Regions from separate parts of the Streptomyces sp. NPDC097981 genome, predicted to be linked through region 1. Evidence: riboswitches for the same ligand, from Rfam matches in the RefSeq annotation. Region 1 holds a riboswitch; the other holds the start of a gene.
What was found. A riboswitch is a leader RNA that binds a small molecule or an ion and turns the genes downstream of it on or off. The one in region 1 is predicted to bind S-adenosylmethionine.
Positions count from the first base shown of each region.

Region 2: it holds a riboswitch for S-adenosylmethionine, as region 1 does, so the genes downstream of both, thrC (threonine synthase) here and ABTY04_RS22490 (aminotransferase class V-fold PLP-dependent enzyme) in region 1, are expected to answer to the same signal.

Region 1 covers NZ_JBEORW010000023.1:66,412-75,371, forward strand. The annotation lists gene ABTY04_RS22455 (hypothetical protein) at 1-557, opposite strand, end outside; gene ABTY04_RS22460 (C40 family peptidase) at 583-1,626, opposite strand; gene ABTY04_RS22465 (C40 family peptidase) at 1,901-2,926, opposite strand; gene ABTY04_RS22470 (NYN domain-containing protein) at 3,180-4,544, opposite strand; gene ABTY04_RS22475 (hypothetical protein) at 4,585-4,824, opposite strand; gene ABTY04_RS22480 (rhomboid family intramembrane serine protease) at 4,952-5,674, shown strand; gene ABTY04_RS22485 (Lrp/AsnC family transcriptional regulator) at 5,671-5,952, shown strand; gene ABTY04_RS22490 (aminotransferase class V-fold PLP-dependent enzyme) at 6,136-7,539, opposite strand; SAM riboswitch class IV at 7,754-7,870, opposite strand; gene trpD (anthranilate phosphoribosyltransferase) at 7,961-8,960, opposite strand, start outside.
Region 2 covers NZ_JBEORW010000024.1:33,149-42,108, forward strand. The annotation lists gene ABTY04_RS22980 (Uma2 family endonuclease) at 1-191, shown strand, start outside; gene groL (chaperonin GroEL) at 286-1,908, opposite strand; gene ABTY04_RS22990 (cold-shock protein) at 2,253-2,456, opposite strand; gene ABTY04_RS22995 (MoaD/ThiS family protein) at 2,841-3,119, opposite strand; gene thrC (threonine synthase) at 3,152-4,426, opposite strand; SAM riboswitch class I at 4,444-4,593, opposite strand; gene ABTY04_RS23005 (glucosyl-3-phosphoglycerate synthase) at 4,789-5,820, shown strand; gene ABTY04_RS23010 (alpha,alpha-trehalose-phosphate synthase (UDP-forming)) at 5,866-7,350, shown strand; gene otsB (trehalose-phosphatase) at 7,404-8,252, opposite strand; gene ABTY04_RS23020 (DUF3263 domain-containing protein) at 8,354-8,590, opposite strand; gene ABTY04_RS23025 (extracellular solute-binding protein) at 8,673-8,960, opposite strand, start outside.

The DNA of each region.
Region 1 (8,960 bases):
TCCGCCATCCGCTCCAGGGAGCCGGGCACCAGCACCACCACCCGGCCCGCCCACGGCCCCGGCCAGGCGGCGCTCGCCGCGGGCACCGCCCGGTCGGCCTCCGCGGCGATCCCGGACAGCGTCCCGGCGCTCTGGCCGCTGCCCAGGACCAGCGCGTGGTCGCCCCGGACCACCTCCACCGGGCCCTGGTCCCACAGCTGGGGCGGCGCGCCCGGCGCGGCCCGGTCCCCGGTGACCCGCCAGCGGCCGCCGTCCAGGCTCAGCCGCACCTCGCGCGCCGACCCGGCCGGGGCCGCGTCGTAGCCGGCGAGGCGGTAGTGCAGTTCCGCGCGGGCGGTGGCCTGCGCGCCGTCGCGGCGGACCGCGGAGACCTCGTACGCCCAGCCCTCCAGCGGGATCCCGGCGAGCTGCGCGGGCGGGGTGCGCGACCAGGCGGCGACGGCCTCCCGGACGTCCCGCCCGGCGGTGTCGGGCCCGGCGGGCGCCCCGCACCCGGCGAGGAGCGTGCTCAGCAGGAGCGGCAGTGCGCGTACGAGGAGCCGACGGACCGGGGACATCCGACGATCGTACGCACGGGCTCCGTCAGGGGCGGGTCACGGAGGACACCGGCATCATCCCGACGGGGTCGTAGCGCACCCGCGCGCCGGGGTAGGGGGCGTGCACCACCTGGCCGTTGCCGACGTACATGCCGACGTGGCTGGCGTCCGAGCGGTACGTGACCAGGTCGCCCGGCTGCGCCTGCGAGAGCGGGACCCGGCGGCCCGCGTACCGCTGCGCCTGCGAGGTGCGCGGGAGGGAGACGCCCGCCTGCCGGTACGACCACACCATCAGCCCGGAGCAGTCGAAGCCGGAGGGCCCGGCGGAGCCCCAGATGTACGGGCGGCCGACCGCGGCGCGGGCGGCCGTCACGGCGGTCGCGGCGCGGCCCGAGGAGGGGACGGGCCCGTTCGGGTCGGGCAGCCCGTCAAGGCGGCCGCCGGAGCGCGAGGCACGTTCGAAGTCGGCCCGCTCCTGCGCGGGCATGGCGTTCAGGAGCCGGCGGGCCTCGGCGAGCTTGGCCGTGACGACGCGCTTCTGGCGGGCCACGTCGGCCCGTACGGCGTCGAGTTCGGCGAGCTTCTGCGAGGCCTCGTGCCGCTGCTGGCCCAGCCGGCGCTGCTCCTTGCGCAGTTCGTCGAGCTGCCGGGTCTGCCGGTCGGTCAGCCGGTCCAGCCGGGAGGCCTTGTCGAGGTATTCGTCCGGGTCGCCGGAGAGCATCAGCTCGACGGCGGGGTCGATGCCGCCGGAGCGGTACTGGGCTCCGGCGAAGGTGCCGAGGACGCCGCGCATGGTGTTGATGCGGTCCTGGCCGCGGGCCAGTGCGTCCTGGGCCCGGTCGACCTCGGTGCGGAGCCTGTCGGCCCGCTCGCCCGCCCGGTTGTAGCGCTCGGTGGCCTGTTCGGCCTCTTCGAAGAGCCGGTCGACCTGGATGCGGGCGCCGGCCGGGGGCTCCTGCGGCAGGGCCGGGGCCGCGCTCGCGGACGTGCCCGCCATGGCTGCCGCGGCGGCGGCCACGGCGGCGGTGAGCACGGTGACCTTGGTGTTCCGGTCGAGGCTGCCGAGCCCGGGCCGGCGATGGGACGCCACGGGGAACCGCTCCCTTCCGCTGCGCGGGACCGGGTCCGCCCTCCGTGGACGGCCGTGTGCCGGGCTCCGCGCTGGCAGACAGTAACCGCGCGGCCACACACCGGCCAACGGCCGCCGGAGGGCACACACGGCAACGCCCCGCCTCAGACGCAGGTCATCGGCGGGGCGTGCGGTCACAGCGGGGCCGCGGAAATTCGCCCGGATGGGCGGTGTACGGCGGGTCCCCCAGGGCGGCTCCCCGGGGGGGGAGTCTCCCGGGGTGTCCGGCGGAGCGTCAGACGCGGACGCCGAACTGGAACGGCATGTTGCCCATGGCCTCGTACTTGACGCCGCCGCGCGGGTTCGATGCGTGCAGGACCATGCCGTTGCCCGCATACAGGCCGACGTGGTGCAGGTCCGAGTAGAAGAACACCAGGTCGCCCGGCTGGAGCTGGCTCTGGCCGATGCGCGTGCCGTCGTTGACCTGGGTGAAGGTGGTACGCGAGATGCTGACGCCGGCCTGCTTGTAGGCCCACTGGGTCAGCCCCGAGCAGTCGAACGCGCTCGGGCCGGTGGCACCGGAGACGTACGCCATGCCCAGCTTGGTCTTGGCGGCCTCCAGGGCGGCGCCGGCGCGGCCCGAGGCCTTGACGCTGCCGAGGTCGGCGCGGTCGGTGGCGCCGCGGCTGGCGCGGGTGTCCTCGTCCTTGATCGCCGCGCGTTCCTGCGCGGTCAGGGTGTTGAGGAGGGCCTGGGCCTCGGCGAGCTTGTCCTGCGAGTCCTTCTTCTTCTCGCCGAGCTCCTTGCGGGTGGCGTCGAGGTCCGCAAGCTTGCCGGAGGCCTCCTGGCGCTGCTGCGCGAGCGCGCGCTGCTTGGCCTGGATCTTCTGTACGGCCTCGACCTGCTTGTCGCTCAACTGCTCCAGGGTGGAGGCCTTGTCGAGGTAGGTCTCGGGGTCGCCGGAGAGGAAGAGGGCGACGGACTGGTCCATGCCGCCGGTGCGGTACTGGGCGCTGGCCATCGAACCCAGCGTGGTGCGCAGCTGGTTGAGCTCGTCCTGGCCGCGGGCGACCTGGTCCTGGAGCTGGCCTATCTCCTTCTCGAGCTTCTCCTGGCGCTCCTTGGCCCCGTTGAACTTCTCGGTGGCCTGCTCCGCCTCTTCGTAGAGCGCGTCGACCTTGGCCTTGACCTCGTCCTTGTTCGGCTGGGCCGGGGCGGCGGAGGCGCCGTGCGCGGAGAGGGCCACGGCCGCGGCGGCCGTGGCGGTGAGCACGGTCACACGAGCGCGGGTCGGCTGCTTGGGTCGACGGTGGGACGCCACGAAGGCGAGCTCCTTCTTCCTGGAGCCGCCGAAGGAACGCAACTCGGCGACACCTCCGCCGCCACTCCGAATGAGTGATCTACCGCACGAAGGTTTGAGCCGACCCTAGTGACCTCGCTGTGATCAGTTCAAATCCTCGCGGCAAAAAAATCGGTTGCCGACCGGGTTCTTTACCTGCAGCCCACGCTCCGTGCAGGGCACTTGACGGTGCGTTCCCTGCCGGCCATGCGAAATCGGGCATTCCGCTTAGGGGTTACGAAACACGCGAAAGCCGCTTCAGCAACAAGGCGGACGCCACCGGCCGGGCACCGGCCTTCGCCACCCCGTCGGCCACCTCGCGGTCCGCGGAGACCACGACCACCGGCCGGCCGGGCGGTTCCGCACGCACCAGCTGCCGGATCAGCTCGTCCGCCGTCACACCGGGCTTGGAGAACAGCACCCGCACCCCGCGCGGCGGCGCGAGCAGCACCGGTGCCGCCAGTTCCGCACCGTCGAAGACACAGGTCATCTCCGCGCCGGTCTGCGCGGCGAGCATCGACAGGCCGCCGAGCAGCCGGAGCCGCTGCTTCTCCAGCGGCATCGTCGGATAGCCGGTCTTGGTCACGTTGTAGCCGTCGACCACCAGATGGGCCTGAGGCAGCGCCAACAACTGGTCCAGCAGCGCCGGATCGGTCTCCGACAGAGCCCGCGCCGCGATGTCCTTCGGGGTCATCCGGCCCGGCTCCACCGCGTCCACGGTGTCCGCCGGCCGCGTCGACAACGGCGGCAGCGCCAGCTCGCGACGCAGCCCCTGGGCCGCGTCCAGCACGGTGTCCAGCAACAGCCGCAGCCGCATGTCCTCGATGCTGCGGCCCTCGCGGGTGGCCCGGCGGGAGGTCTCCAGCGCCGCCTCGACCTCCGCGAGACGGGACTTGAGCCGCCGCGTCTCGCTCTCGGCGGCGGCCACCTGCGCGGCCGCCTCGCCCCGGATCCCGTCGATCTCGGCCGCGACCTTGCGCAGGGCCGCCTCGCCGCGCTTCACATCGCTCTGGGCGCTGCGCAGCTTGCGCTGAAGCGATTCCGCTTCCTTGCGCGCCGACTCCAGCTCGGCCCGCACCTGCTCGCCGCCGAGGCGCTGCAGGTCCCGTGCGTGCGCCAGTTCCTCGCGGAGCCGGTCCAGTTCACGCCGGGTCTCCTCGCCGACCCGCTCGGCGTCGGCGCGCTGCGCCTCCTCGCCGGCGGCGGCCACCAGCTTCACCCAGCCGACCGGCCGCAGCACGTACGCGGCGGCCGCCACGTCCAGCGGGTCCGCGGCGGCGGGCGGGGCGCCGGCCTCCAGCGCACCGGCCAGGTCGGCCTGCGCCTCGCGCAGCTTCTCGGCGACGCGGCCCCGGAAGACGGCGTCCGTCTCCACGGCCGCGGCCATGGCGTTGCCCGCGAACTTGGCGCGCCGGGTCGGGGTGAACCGGGCGTACTGGCGCAGCTGCGCCGGGAGGTCCGCGATCGTCAGTGCGCCGAAGGCCTCCGAGACGAGCGCGACGACCCGGCGCCGCACGCCTTCCGGCAGCGGGCGGTCGAGCACCTCGGCGGCGTCGCCGGCCGCACCGGCCGGCTCAGCGCCGCTTGCTGGCTCCACAATCCGTCACCCCTACCGTGATCTACCTGTGGGCCCGGCTCCGTCAGGAGTCCGCGCCCGGCCTGTCCACGAGCTCGATCTGGTCCACCGCGTTGCACCAGCGGCAGCGGACCGACTCGATGGTCTCACTGACCACCTCGCGCTCCTCGACCTTGGGCTCCCCGGCAAGATCCAGGTGGACGTACTCCACGACCTTCGACGAACGAGTGACGTCGAAACGCGTGAGGTTGCCGCACAGCGTGCAGCGCCACCGGGTGGTGTCGGTCGGCAGGGGAACCGTCATCAGGCCGCTCTCTCCTTCGTAGCTGTTTCAATTAAAGCCGCCGTCTGCGTCAATCGGCGGGCCACAGAACGTAACCCTACGGCCTGCCGGTACCCCGGGTGGGCCCTCTTGGGTCATGCTCGATCGCATGATCGTAAGGTGGCGGGCCGTCCGGGAGGCCGCCCGGGGCCCGGTGGTCGTCCATGCGCTGATCGCCGGCTGCTGCGTGGTGTTCCTGTTGGGCCCGGCCTCGGGGCTGGATCCCGCCTACGGGACGGGCGAGCGGCTGCTGGAGGCGGGGACCGCTTACTTCCGGCGCTGGGGCGTGGTCCCGGACGAGCTCTTCTCCGGCTCCGCGCGGGCGCTGCTGACCCCGCTCACCGCCCTGTTCGTGCACGGGAGCTGGCTGCACCTGCTCGGCAACATGCTCTTCCTCCACGTCTTCGGCGTGATGGTGCAGGAGCGCATGGGCCGGCCGGAGTTCCTGACGTTCTACGTCTGTACCGGTTACCTCGCCCTGGCGGTGTACGCGGCGGCCAACGCCTCCTCGGACCAGACCCTGGTCGGCGCGTCCGGTGCGATCTCGGCGGTCCTGGGGGCCTTCCTGTGCCTGTTCCCCCGGGCGCGGGTGACGAGCCTGTTCCCGTTCCTGTTCTTCCTGCCGCTGCGCTTCCCGGCGTGGATCGTGCTGCTGTTCTGGTTCGCGCTCCAGTGGCTGGCGGCGCACCGCGCGGGCAGCGGCCCGGGGGTGGCCTACCTGGCCCACGTGGTGGGCTTCTCTCTGGGCTTCGGCTACGCGTGGGTGCGCTATCGGCGTGGGACTAGAGTGAGGCGACCAGCGACGGCCACCGAGGGAGACAGCCAACCGTGATCACCGCGATCGTGCTCATCAAGACCAGCGTGGACCGCATCCCCGAGATCGCCGAGTCCATCGCCGCGCTGGACAACGTCAGCGAGGTCTACTCCGTGACGGGGACCTACGACCTGATCGCCCTGGTGCGCGTGCCCCGCCACGAGAACCTGGCGGACATCATCCCGGGCCGCATCAGCAAGATCCCGGGCGTGGAGGCGACGGACACGCACGTCGCGTTCCGCACCTACTCCCAGCACGACCTGGAAGCCGCCTTCGCCATCGGCCTCGACGCGTAGCCCTGCCGGGTACGCCGCTGCGCGGGGCTGCCCCCTACCCGCCCTTCCACCGTTCCCGCCCTCAAGCGCCGGGCGCGGCTGCAAACACGGCGCCACCGCGCCCGCGCCTCAAACGCCGGCGAGCCTGAATTCCAGCCTCGCCGGCGTTTGAGGCGCGGGGGTCCGGGGGCGGAGCCCCCGGGGCTAGACCGCCGGAACGCAGCGGCCCTCCTCCGTGCGGTACTGCCACTTCGCTCCGTCCGTGACGAGTTCCTTCACCGCCCGGACGAAGCGGTCGACGTGCTCGTCGGGGGTACCGGCCCCGAAGCTGACGCGGATCGCGTTCAGCGAGCGCTCCCCCGGCGCCGCCTCCGGGGCCCCGCATTCGCCCTGGGCCTGCGGCTCGCTGCCGAGCAGGGTGCGGACCAGCGGGTGGGCGCAGAACAGGCCGTCGCGCACGCCGATCCCGTACTCGGCCGACAGCGCGGACGCGAAGTGCGAACTGTTCCAGCCGTCCACCACGAACGAGATGACGCCGACCCTCGGGGCGTCGTCCCCGAACAGGGACAGGACGCGGACCTGCGGGACCTGCGCCAGGCCCTCGCGGACCTTCGCGATGAGGTGCCGCTCGCGGGCGACGAGGTTCTCGAAGCCGGCCTCGTCCAGCGCTCGGCAGGCGGAGGCGATCGAGTACACGCCGATGACGTTCGGGGAGCCGGCCTCGTGGCGGGCTGCCGTGGTGTGCCACTCGACGTCGACGCCGCCGTCCTCGCGGCGGGCGACCTTCCGCGAGGCGCCGCCGCCGGCCAGGTACGGCTCCGCCTCCTGGAGCCAGTCCGCGCGGCCGGCCAGCACGCCCGAGCCGAACGGCGCGTACAGCTTGTGCCCGGAGAACGCCACCCAGTCCACGTCCAGCTCCTGCACGGAGACGGGGTGGTGCGGGGCCAGCTGGGCGGCGTCCAGCACGATCCGCGCGCCGTGGGCGTGCGCGGCGGCGGCGAGCTCCTTCACCGGCCACAGCTCACCGGTGACGTTGGACGCGCCGGTGACGCAGACCAGGGCCGGGCCGTGGCCCCCTCCGATCGTTACAGTGCGGCCGGCCAGTGCCCGCTCCAGGGTCTCGACGGCCTGGGCCGGGGTCCGCGGGGCGTTGAGGTACGTGACCTGCGCGTCGCCCCACGGCAGCAGCGAGGCGTGGTGCTCCGTCTCGAAGACGAAGACCTGGCAGCCGGCCGGGAGCACGGCGGCGAGCAGGTTCAGCGAGTCGGTGGTGGACCGGGTGAAGACGACCTGGTCGGCGGGGCGGCAGCCGAGGAACCCGGCGACGGTGGCCCGGCTCTGCTCGAACAGGTCGGTGGACAGTTGCGAGAGGTACCCGGCGCCGCGGTGCACGCTGCCGTAGTACGGGGCGTATGCGGCGACGTCGTCCCAGACCCGCTGGAGCGCCGGGGCGCTGGCCGCGTAGTCGAGGGCCGCGTAGGTGACCTCGCCGCCGGTGACGAGCGGAACGGTGACGTCCCGGCCGAGGACCGGCAGCGGCTCGGCACAGGCGGGGCCGGCGGGGGCGGTCACGGCGGCGGGGGCGACGGCGTTCGGGTACGTGGACATGGCGGATTCTCCCGGCAGGACAGGCTGAATGGCTTCGGACGGCCCGCACGCGGGTGCACGGGTGCGCGGATGCACCTGTGCCGGCGGTACGGGAGTTGCCTCGACGCGCAGCCCATGGAGGCCGCACGGAGGGTGAAGAAGGGGCGGAGTCGCCCTATCGCATTCGCTTGCTCACGGAAAGCTCCTCGAGAGACCAGGACCCCTGGTGTCGAGGGATCCGCGCTTGCCGTGGGCATGTGTGCCTACGGCCCGGTCATCACCCGGGGCACCCCGCCACGGAAGGAGGGTTGCCGGACAGCAAGCCGGGGCCAAAACGCTGTCACTCGTGACCTGGCCAGCATCCTGCCACAAGATCCCGCACGCGCAAGACCCCGGTCCGCATACTGGACCGGGGCCACCTCTTTCACGCCGTTCTCGCTCGTTACGCGTTGCTGGCCGCCACCCAGCGCTCCAGGGCCGCCCGGGCAGCGCCCGAGTCGATGGCCTCGGCCGCCCGGGCGATGGCCGCGCGGATCTGGTCCTCCAGGGACCCGGTGCCCGGGTCCAGGGCCACCAGGGCCGCCGCCGAGTTCAGCAGGACCGCGTCGCGGACCGGGCCGGTCTCGCCGGCCAGCAGGCGGCGGGCGACGTCCGCGTTGTACGAGGCGTCCGCGCCGCGCAGCTCCGAGACGTCGACCAGCGGGATGCCCACGTCACGCGGGTCGAACGGCTGCTCGTCCACCCGGCCGTCGCGGACCCACCACACCCGGGAGGTGGCGGTGGTCGTCAGCTCGTCCAGGCCGTCGTCGCCGCGGAACACCAGCGCCGAGGAGCCGCGTTCCGCCAGCACGCCCGCCACGATGGGGGCCACCCGCGGGTCGGCGACACCGGTCGCCTGGGACCGGACCCGGGCCGGGTTGGTCAGCGGGCCGATGAAGTTGAAGGCCGTGCGGATGCCCAGCTCCCTGCGGGCCGCCGCCACGTGCCGCAGCGCCGGGTGGAACTTCACGGCGAAGCAGAAGGTGATGCCGGCCTGCTCCGCGACCTCGACCACCCGTGCCGGGGTGAGGTCCAGGTTGACGCCGAGCTTCTCCAGCACGTCCGAGGAGCCGCTGGCGGAGGACGCGGCCCGGTTGCCGTGCTTGACCACCTTGGCGCCCGTACCGGCCACCACGATCGACGACATCGTCGAGATGTTCACCGTTTTGGCCCCGTCGCCGCCGGTGCCGACGATGTCCACCGTCCGCCCCGGGACCTCGATGAGGTTGGCGTGGCCGTACATGGCGCGGACGATGCCGTTGATCTCCGCCACCGTCTCCCCCTTGGCCCGCAGCGCCACCAGGAAGCCGGCGATCTGGGCGTCGGTGGCCTCCCCGCGCATGATCCGGTCCATGGCCCAGCCGGTCTCGTCGGCGCGCAGGTCCTGGCCGGTCAGCAGGGTG
Region 2 (8,960 bases), on a different contig from region 1:
GGAACGAGAAGCTGGACGTGTACGGCTCGCTCGTTCCCGTCTACTTGGTCATCGACATGCAGGACTCGGAGATCACCTGCTTCTGGGACCCTTCTCCGCATGGATACCGCTCCCGTACGACGGTGTCCTTCGGCAAGCCTCTGCAGATCCCGGAGCCCTTCGACTTCTCCCTCGACACCACCGGCTTCTAGAGGCCCGCGAAACGCCCGAGGGCGGCACCCCCGTACGGGAGTGCCGCCCTCGGTCGAGAACAGCCGATCAGCCTGCGGCCGGAGCCGCGGTCGATCAGAAGTCCATGTCACCGCCCGGCATGCCGCCGCCGGCCGGGGCGCCGGCCTTCTCGGGCTTGTCGGCGATGACGGCCTCGGTCGTCAGGAACAGCGCGGCGATGGACGCGGCGTTCTGCAGCGCGGAGCGCGTGACCTTCGCCGGGTCGATGATGCCCTCGGCGATCATGTCCACGTACTCGCCGGTCGCGGCGTTCAGGCCCCAGCCGACGGTCAGGTTGCGGACCTTCTCCACGACGACGCCACCCTCAAGACCACCGTTGACGGCGATCTGCTTGAGCGGGGCCTCCAGGGCGAGCTTCACGGCGTTGGCGCCGGTCGCCTCGTCACCCGACAGGTCGAGCTTCTCGAAGACCGCGGAGGCCTGGAGCAGGGCCACGCCACCACCGGCGACGATGCCCTCCTCGACGGCCGCCTTCGCGTTGCGGACGGCGTCCTCGATGCGGTGCTTGCGCTCCTTGAGCTCCACCTCGGTCGCGGCGCCGGCCTTGATGACGGCCACGCCGCCGGCCAGCTTCGCGAGGCGCTCCTGGAGCTTCTCGCGGTCGTAGTCCGAGTCGGAGTTCTCGATCTCGGCGCGGATCTGGTTGACGCGACCCTGGACCTGGTCGCTGTCACCGGCACCGTCGACGATCGTGGTCTCGTCCTTGGAGATGACGACCTTGCGGGCGCGGCCCAGCAGGTCGAGACCCGCGTTCTCCAGCTTGAGGCCGACCTCCTCGGAGATGACCGTGCCGCCCGTGAGGATGGCGATGTCGCCGAGCATGGCCTTGCGGCGGTCGCCGAAGCCCGGGGCCTTGACGGCGACGGACTTGAAGGTGCCGCGGATCTTGTTGACGACCAGGGTCGACAGGGCCTCGCCCTCGACGTCCTCGGCGATGATCAGCAGCGGCTTGCCGGACTGCATGACCTTCTCGAGCAGCGGAAGGAGGTCCTTCACGTTGCCGATCTTCGAGTTGACGATCAGGATGTACGGGTCGTCCAGGGACGCCTCCATACGCTCCATGTCGGTGGCGAAGTACGCCGAGATGTAGCCCTTGTCGAAGCGCATGCCCTCGGTGAGCTCCAGCTCCAGACCGAAGGTCTGGGACTCCTCGACGGTGATGACGCCTTCCTTGCCGACCTTGTCCATGGCCTCGGCGATGAGCTCGCCGATCTGGGTGTCGGCGGCGGAGATGGAGGCCGTGGAAGCGATCTGCTCCTTGGTCTCGACATCCTTCGCCTGCTCCAGCAGGGCGCCGGAGACGGCCTCGACGGCCTTCTCGATGCCGCGCTTGAGGGCCATCGGGTTCGCGCCGGCGGCCACGTTGCGCAGGCCCTCGCGGACGAGCGCCTGGGCGAGCACGGTGGCGGTGGTCGTACCGTCGCCCGCGACGTCGTCCGTCTTCTTGGCGACTTCCTTGACCAGCTCGGCGCCGATCTTCTCGTACGGGTCCTCGAGCTCGATCTCCTTGGCGATGGAGACACCATCGTTGGTGATCGTGGGGGCGCCCCACTTCTTCTCAAGGACGACGTTGCGACCCTTGGGGCCAAGGGTGACCTTGACGGCGTCGGCGAGCTGGTTCATCCCGCGCTCGAGACCGCGCCGGGCCTCCTCGTCGAACGCAATGATCTTGGCCATCTGAAGTGGTCCTCCAGGACTGGGGTTCCCCCTGCGCCGCCGGCGCGAGGGGAGGCTTGGATTGCTCCGGACCGCGCCCGCGCCCGCGACGGACGGCCTGCGTGCCCGGCGGTTCCTTCCCGCCGGACCCTGCGGGCCTCACCGACCCGGTCCTGTGTAGTAGCACTCTCACATGGAGAGTGCTAACGCCAATGATTAGCACTCGGCCCCCGAGAGTGCAAGCGGCTTCAGGCAACGCCGGGCGGCTGCCCCGACCGTCGGCCGGACATGCACCGAGGGCCCACATCCCTCCTCAAGGATGTGGACCCTCGTGCGTCATGCGTCGGTGGTCGATCGCGCCGGGACTAGACGGCGAGCTTGACCATGTCCGCCTGCGGACCCTTCTGGCCCTGCGAGATCTCGAACTCGACCCGCTGACCCTCTTCAAGGGTGCGGTACCCGTCCATCTGGATGGCGCTGTAGTGGACGAACACATCCGCACCACCGTCGACCGCGATGAAGCCGTAACCCTTCTCCGCGTTGAACCACTTGACGGTGCCCTGAGCCATGCCTAACTCCCCTATTACTGGCCCTTGCGCAGGACCGCACTTCGCGGTCCCGGGTCAGAACTTGCGCCGGAACGCCTCGACCGGGGCTGAATGTATCTGCACCGCTGCTGTCTGCAACAGGTCAATCCGACGAGAAATCTGGACACGGGGATACATTGAAATAGAGTGAAAAGTTGGCATATTCTCGGGCAACTCGGACCTGGCATATCTCGCCAAAGCCCCATACCGCACACGCACATTGACTCAATGTCAACCATCACGCGACCCGCTCATATGCGGCAGGCAAGAACAGCGGAGGGGACTTCCCCAACCCTACCGCGCCCAACCAAGCAGAATTACCCCCTCCGCTTTTGCCGGAGGGGGTAATTCTGGTGCTTTCGCGTGTCAGCAGCCGCCCGCGACGGCGGGAATGATCGAGACGCCCGCGCCGTCCGGCGTCACCGCGTCCAGACCGCCCTCGAAGCGCACGTCGTCGTCGTTGACGTAGACGTTCACGAAACGGCGCAGCTTGCCCTGGTCGTCCAGGACGCGCGCACCGATGCCCGGGTGGTTCTTCTCCAGGGACTCGATGACCTCGGAGAGCTTCGAGCCCTCGGCGGTGACCTCGGCCTGGCCGCCGGTGTAGGTGCGCAGGATGGTGGGGATGCGGACGTTGACGCTCATGGCGCTACTGCCTTTCCGGGTGTCAGGGGAGATCAGGCCAGGCCGGCGGCGCGGAACGCGTCCAGGCTCGGGCGGATGGTGGCGGTCTGCCCGCTGTCCGCGGCCACCGCCTCCAGGGTCTTGAGGCCGTCGCCGGTGTTGAGGACGACCGTGGTCAGCGCCGGGTCGAGCTGCCCGTTCTCGATGAGCTTCTTCGTCACGCCGACGGTCACGCCGCCCGCGGTCTCGGCGAAGATGCCCTCGGTCTGCGCGAGGATCTTGATGGCCTCGACGACCTGCTCGTCGTTGACGTCCTCGACGTAGCCGCCCGTACGGCGGGCGATGTCCAGGACGTACGGGCCGTCGGCCGGGTTGCCGATGGCGAGCGACTTGGCGATGGTGTTCGGCTTCTGCGGGCGGACCACGTCGTGGCCGGCCTTGAACGCGGTCGAGACCGGGGAGCAGCCCTCGGCCTGGGCGCCGAAGATCTTGTACGGCTTGTCCTCGACCAGGCCGAGCTTGATGAGCTCCTGCAGACCCTTGTCGATCTTCGTCAGCTGCGAGCCGGACGCGATGGGGATGACGAGCTGGTCGGGCAGCTGCCAGCCGAGCTGCTCGCAGATCTCGTACGCGAGGGTCTTGGAACCCTCGCCGTAGTAGGGGCGCAGGTTGACGTTGACGAAGCCCCAGCCCTCGCCCAGCGGGTCGCCGATGAGCTCGGAGCAGAAGCGGTTCACGTCGTCGTAGTTGCCCTCGATGCCGACCAGGTCGCCGCCGTACACACCGGCCATGACGACCTTGCCCTGCTCCAGGTCGTGCGGGATGAACACGCAGGAGCGGAATCCGGCCCGGGCGGCCGCGGCGCCGACGGCGCCGGCCAGGTTGCCGGTGGAGGAGCAGGAGAGGGTCGTGAAGCCGAAGGCGCGGGCGGCCTCGACGGCGATGGCCACGACGCGGTCCTTGAAGGAGTGCGTCGGGTTGCCGGAGTCGTCCTTGACGTACAGCTTGCCGGTGACGCCGAGCTCCTTGGCCAGGTTCCGGGCGTCGACGAGCTTGGTGAAGCCGGGGTTCAGGCTGGGCTTGGAGGCCACGTCGACGGGGACGGGCAGCAGCGGGGCGTAGCGCCAGATGTTGTTCGGGCCGGCCTCGATCGCGGCGCGCAGGGCTTCGGGGTCACCGGTGGGAAGGTCGTAGGCGACTTCCAGCGGACCGAAGCACTCGACGCAGGCGAAGATGGGTCCGAGCTCGAAGCGGGTACCGCACTCACGACAGGAAAGGCCGGTGGCAGGTCCGAGATCGACAGAGGTGGCAACAGTCTGTGCAGCCATGATGGCGAGGCCCTTTCTCCTCATCTTCCCCATGGCGCACTTCGCCATGAGACGGAATTGGCACCTTCCCTAGCCGGGGACCTCGCTGCCGCAAGCGAACGCGAGAACCGACTGGAGGGTTGCCGGGGCTTCAACGGGCCGTGTCCCTCTGCCCCTCTGGATGAGCGGTATGGCACCGGGCCGCGCGCTCTATGGCGCGTCCGGGCGTTTGTACGCGGGGACCCCGGCATGCGGCGGTCCTTCGCGTTGTTCAAGACTGTAACGGAAGGTCCGGGTGGTTGAGACAGCTGTCCGAACCGCGAGATGGATGGCTTTTCGGCCGAAAGCGCCGGGGAGCCACGACCGATCAGGGAGTGCCGAACGTGTTGGAAGAGGTGGAGCGCTGGTTTGCGGACCGCTCCTGGTCCGCGGCTGACCGGCCGCTCGACCGGCTGCTTTCCGCCAAGCGGGCGGCAGGCACCACGGTCAGCGTCGTCCTGCCCGCGCTCGACGAGGAGGAGACGGTCGGCGCCATCGTCGAGGTGATCCGGCGCGATCTGATCGACGGGCTGCCGGTGCCGCTGGTCGACGAACTGGTCGTGGTCGACTCGGGCTCCACCGACCGGACCGCCGAGGTGGCCGCGAAGGCCGGCGCCCGCGTGGTGCACCGCGACGACATCCTGCCGCGGATCCCGGCCCTGCACGGCAAGGGCGAGGTGCTGTGGCGCTCGCTGCTGGTGACCGGAGGCGACATCGTCTGCTTCGTGGACGCGGACCTGCGGGACTTCTCGTCCACCTTCGTGTCCGGGATCGTCGGCCCGCTGCTGACCGAGCCGGACGTGCAGTTCGTCAAGGCGATGTACGACCGCCCCCTCGTGACGGAATTCGATGGGCTCGCCTCCCGCACCCGGTCCGATCCGCTTGCCTTCGGCAAGACCCACGGCCAGGGGGGCCGGGTCACCGAGCTCGTCGCCCGGCCGCTCCTCAACCTGCACTGGCCGCAGCTGGCCGGATTCGTCCAGCCGCTCGGCGGTGAGTACGCGGTGCGCCGCAGCCTGCTGGAACGACTGCCCTTCCCCGTCGGGTACGGCGTCGAGCTGGGCCTGCTGGTGGACGCGCTGCACACCGTCGGGCTGGACGCGCTGGCCCAGGTGGACGTCGGCGTACGGCTCCACCGCCATCAGGACGGCCAGGCCCTGGGCCGGATGGCCGCGGCCATCTACCGGACGGCGCAGCTGCGGCTCTCGCGCGGGCACTCCCCCGGCCACCGCTGGGGGTACCCCCCCGTACGGCCGGAGCTGACGCAGTTCGAGCGCGGGCCGGACGGTTTCGTGCCGCGGACGTACGCGGTGGACACCGAGGAGCGGCCGCCCATGGCCGGGATCAAGGAGTACTCCGGCCGCCGGGTGGCGTGAGGGAACTGACGTTTGGGGGAGCGGGCCCCGGGCTAGGTTCGCCGCATGGCTTCCCAGGTACTCGTTGCAGCGAACCGCGGCCCCCTCTCCTACCTCCTCGCCGACGACGGCACCCTCACCGCCCGGCGCGGCGGGGGCGGTCTCGTCTCCGGCCTCTCGACCGCCCTCGCCCGGCAGCCGGATGCGCTGTGGATCTGCGCGGCGCTGTCGGAGGCGGACCGCGAGGCGGTCCGCCGGGGCGTCTCCGAGCCCGGGGGCACCCCCGGCAGCCGGGGCAGTGTCCGGATGCTGGACATCGATCCCGCCACGTACGACGGCGCGTACAACGGCATCGCGAACTCGGTGCTCTGGTTCACGCACCACCACCTGTACGACATCCCGCGCGAGCCGGTCTTCGACGCGGAGTTCCGGCGGCAGTGGCAGTCCTACGTCGCCTACAACCACGCCTTCGCGCTGGCGCTCGCGGAGGAGGCGGGCGAGGGCGCGGCAGTGCTCGTACAGGACTACCACCTGGCGCTGGTCCCGGGTGAGCTGCGGGAACTGCGGCCGGACCTCAAGATCAGCCACTTCACGCACACCCCGTGGGCTTCGCGCGAGTTCCTGGACATGCTGCCCGACGACATCCGGGCGCAGCTGATGTGGGGCATGCTCGGGGCGGACGTGGTGGGCTTCCACACGTGGGCGTGGGCACACAGCTTCATGGCCGCGGCGCAGCTGGACGACGAGCGGGGCATCGCGGAGCCGAAGACGGAGCCCGGGGTGGGCCCGCAGGACGCGCGGTACATCGAGAAGATGACGACGGGCCCGGTGCAGCACCGGCGGACGGACGTGGCCGTGTTCCCGCTGGGCGTGGACGGGGACGAGCTGCGGGCGCTGGCGCACCGGCCGGAGGTCGACGACAAGCTGGCGGCGCTGCGGACGGAGGTCGACGGCCTGAAGACGATCGTCCGGGTGGACCGGACCGAGCTGTCGAAGAACATCCTGCGGGGACTGCTGGCGTACCGGGAGCTGCTGACCGTGCATCCCGAGTGGCGGGGGCGGGTGGTCCACCTGGCCTCGGCGTATCCCTCCCGGCAGGACCTGGCGGTGTACCGGGCGTACACGGAGTCGGTGCGGGAGCTGGCGGCAAAGATCAACGAGGAGTTCGGCACGGCGGGCTGGCAGCCGGTGCTGGTGTCGGTGAAGGACGACTTCGCGCGGTCGCTGGCGGCGTACCGGCTGGCGGACGTGGCGCTGGTGAACCCGGTGCGGGACGGGATGAACCTGGTGGCGAAGGAGATCCCGGTCGTCTCGGACGCGGGCTGCGTGCTGGTGCTGTCGACCGGCGCGGGCGCGTACGGGGAGCTCCGCGAGGACGCGCTGACGGTGAACCCGTACGACGTCACGGCGACGGCGCAGGCCCTGCACGCGGCGTTGTCGATGCCCGCCGATGAGCGCGCGGAGCGCACGAAGCGGCTGGCCTCGGCGGCCACGGCCCTCCCCCCGGCGGCCTGGTTCACGGCCCAGCTGGCCGCCCTGCGCGACGTCTAGGTGTGCACGGTGGGGCGGTGAGTTGCGCCCCTGAGTCGCTGCGCAGGGTCCCGTCAGCCGCGGACGGCGTCGGCCAGGGCCGACAGGAAGGCGACGACCTCGGCAGGGCCGTTCAGGACGAGGTCGGACCGGGCGGCGAGCTCGGGGACCTCGGCGGAGCCGCTGGCCACCAGCAGCCCCGGCATGCCGTCGGTCCGGAGTTTCTCCACCGCCGCGTACGCCGCGAGGTCGCCGAGGTCGTCCCCCGCGTACACGACGGCCTCGGCCCCCGTCTCCGCGAGGTACTCGGTCAGGGCCATGCCCTTGTCCATGCCCGGCGGCCGCAGCTCCAGCACCGCCCGCCCGGGCTCCACCATCAGCCCGTGGCGCGCCGCCAGCTCGGCCAGCGGCTCGCGCAGCGCGGCGAAGGCCGCGTCCGGGTCCTCGGCGCGCCGGGTGTGCACGGCCAGCGCCCGGCCCTTCTCCTCGATCCAGGTGCCGCGCCAGGCGCCGATGGAGTCCAGGAACCCGGGCAGCTCCGCCCGTACGGCGGCGACCCCGGGGTGCTCGGCCGGCGCGTGCACTATGCCGGTCACGGCGTCCCAGCGCTCGGCCCCGTAGTGGCCGAGGACCACCAGGTGTTCCAGGCCGGGTACCCCGGCGAAGCCCCCGTGGCGGACCGCGACCCCCGCCGGGCGGCCGGTGATCACGGCCACCGAGGCGACCTGCGGGGCCAGGGCGGCCAGGGCCTCGACGGCCCCCTGGTGAGCCCGCGCCTGGTCCGGGTCCGGGACGATGTCGGCGAGGGTGCCGTCGAAGTCGAGCGCGACCACGGAACGGTGGGGCGTGCGGAGGAGGGCTTCGAGTCCCTCACGTCCGGCAGCGGTGACGGGCATCGGCAGGCTGTGCGGATGGCTCCCCATACGGACGACCCTAACGGCCCGGCCGGGCCACGGCTACGGCGCACGGCAGACCCGCGGGCGCCGGTCCGCCTCCGGCCGGTGTCCGGTGCGCCGCCGGTCCTTCAGCGCCGGGCCCGCTGCGCCTCGCGGATGCGGCGGAGCCGGTTGACGGTGCCGGGCGCGTGGGCCAGTGCCCGTGGATCGTCCATCAGCACGTTGAGCAGCTGGTAGTAGCGGACCGGGGTCATCCCCAGCCCCTCCCGTATGGCCCGCTCCTTGGCTCCGGGCCCGGGCCACGTGCGTCCCTCGTACGCGAGCACCGCGGCCTCGGTGGCCGTCAGCCTCCCGTCGTCCGTCATACGGCCAGATTAACGCCGCCCGCCGACAGCCACCGGGCGCCCGCAGCCGAGCGGGCGCCCACGGCCCACCGGGGCGCGCCGCTCAGTGGCTGTCCGCTTTGCGTGCCGACTCCGCGATGCCGTCCAGGACCTTCGCCGGCTGCCCGCCCGGCTGCACGCTCTTGCCGATGTTCTGCTTGACGTCCTCGCTCACCCCGGCCCAGGACTTCTTGCCGACCGGGTAGAGGCGTGCGCTCGGCAGCGCCTGGAGGAACGTCTTCAGCTGCAGGGCCGCAGCGCCCGTACTGGAGTCCATCGCCCGGTAGCCGCTCGTCGTGACCGGCAGCAGGTCGTACTTGTTGGTGAAGGCCGTCACGTTCTTCGCCTCGTA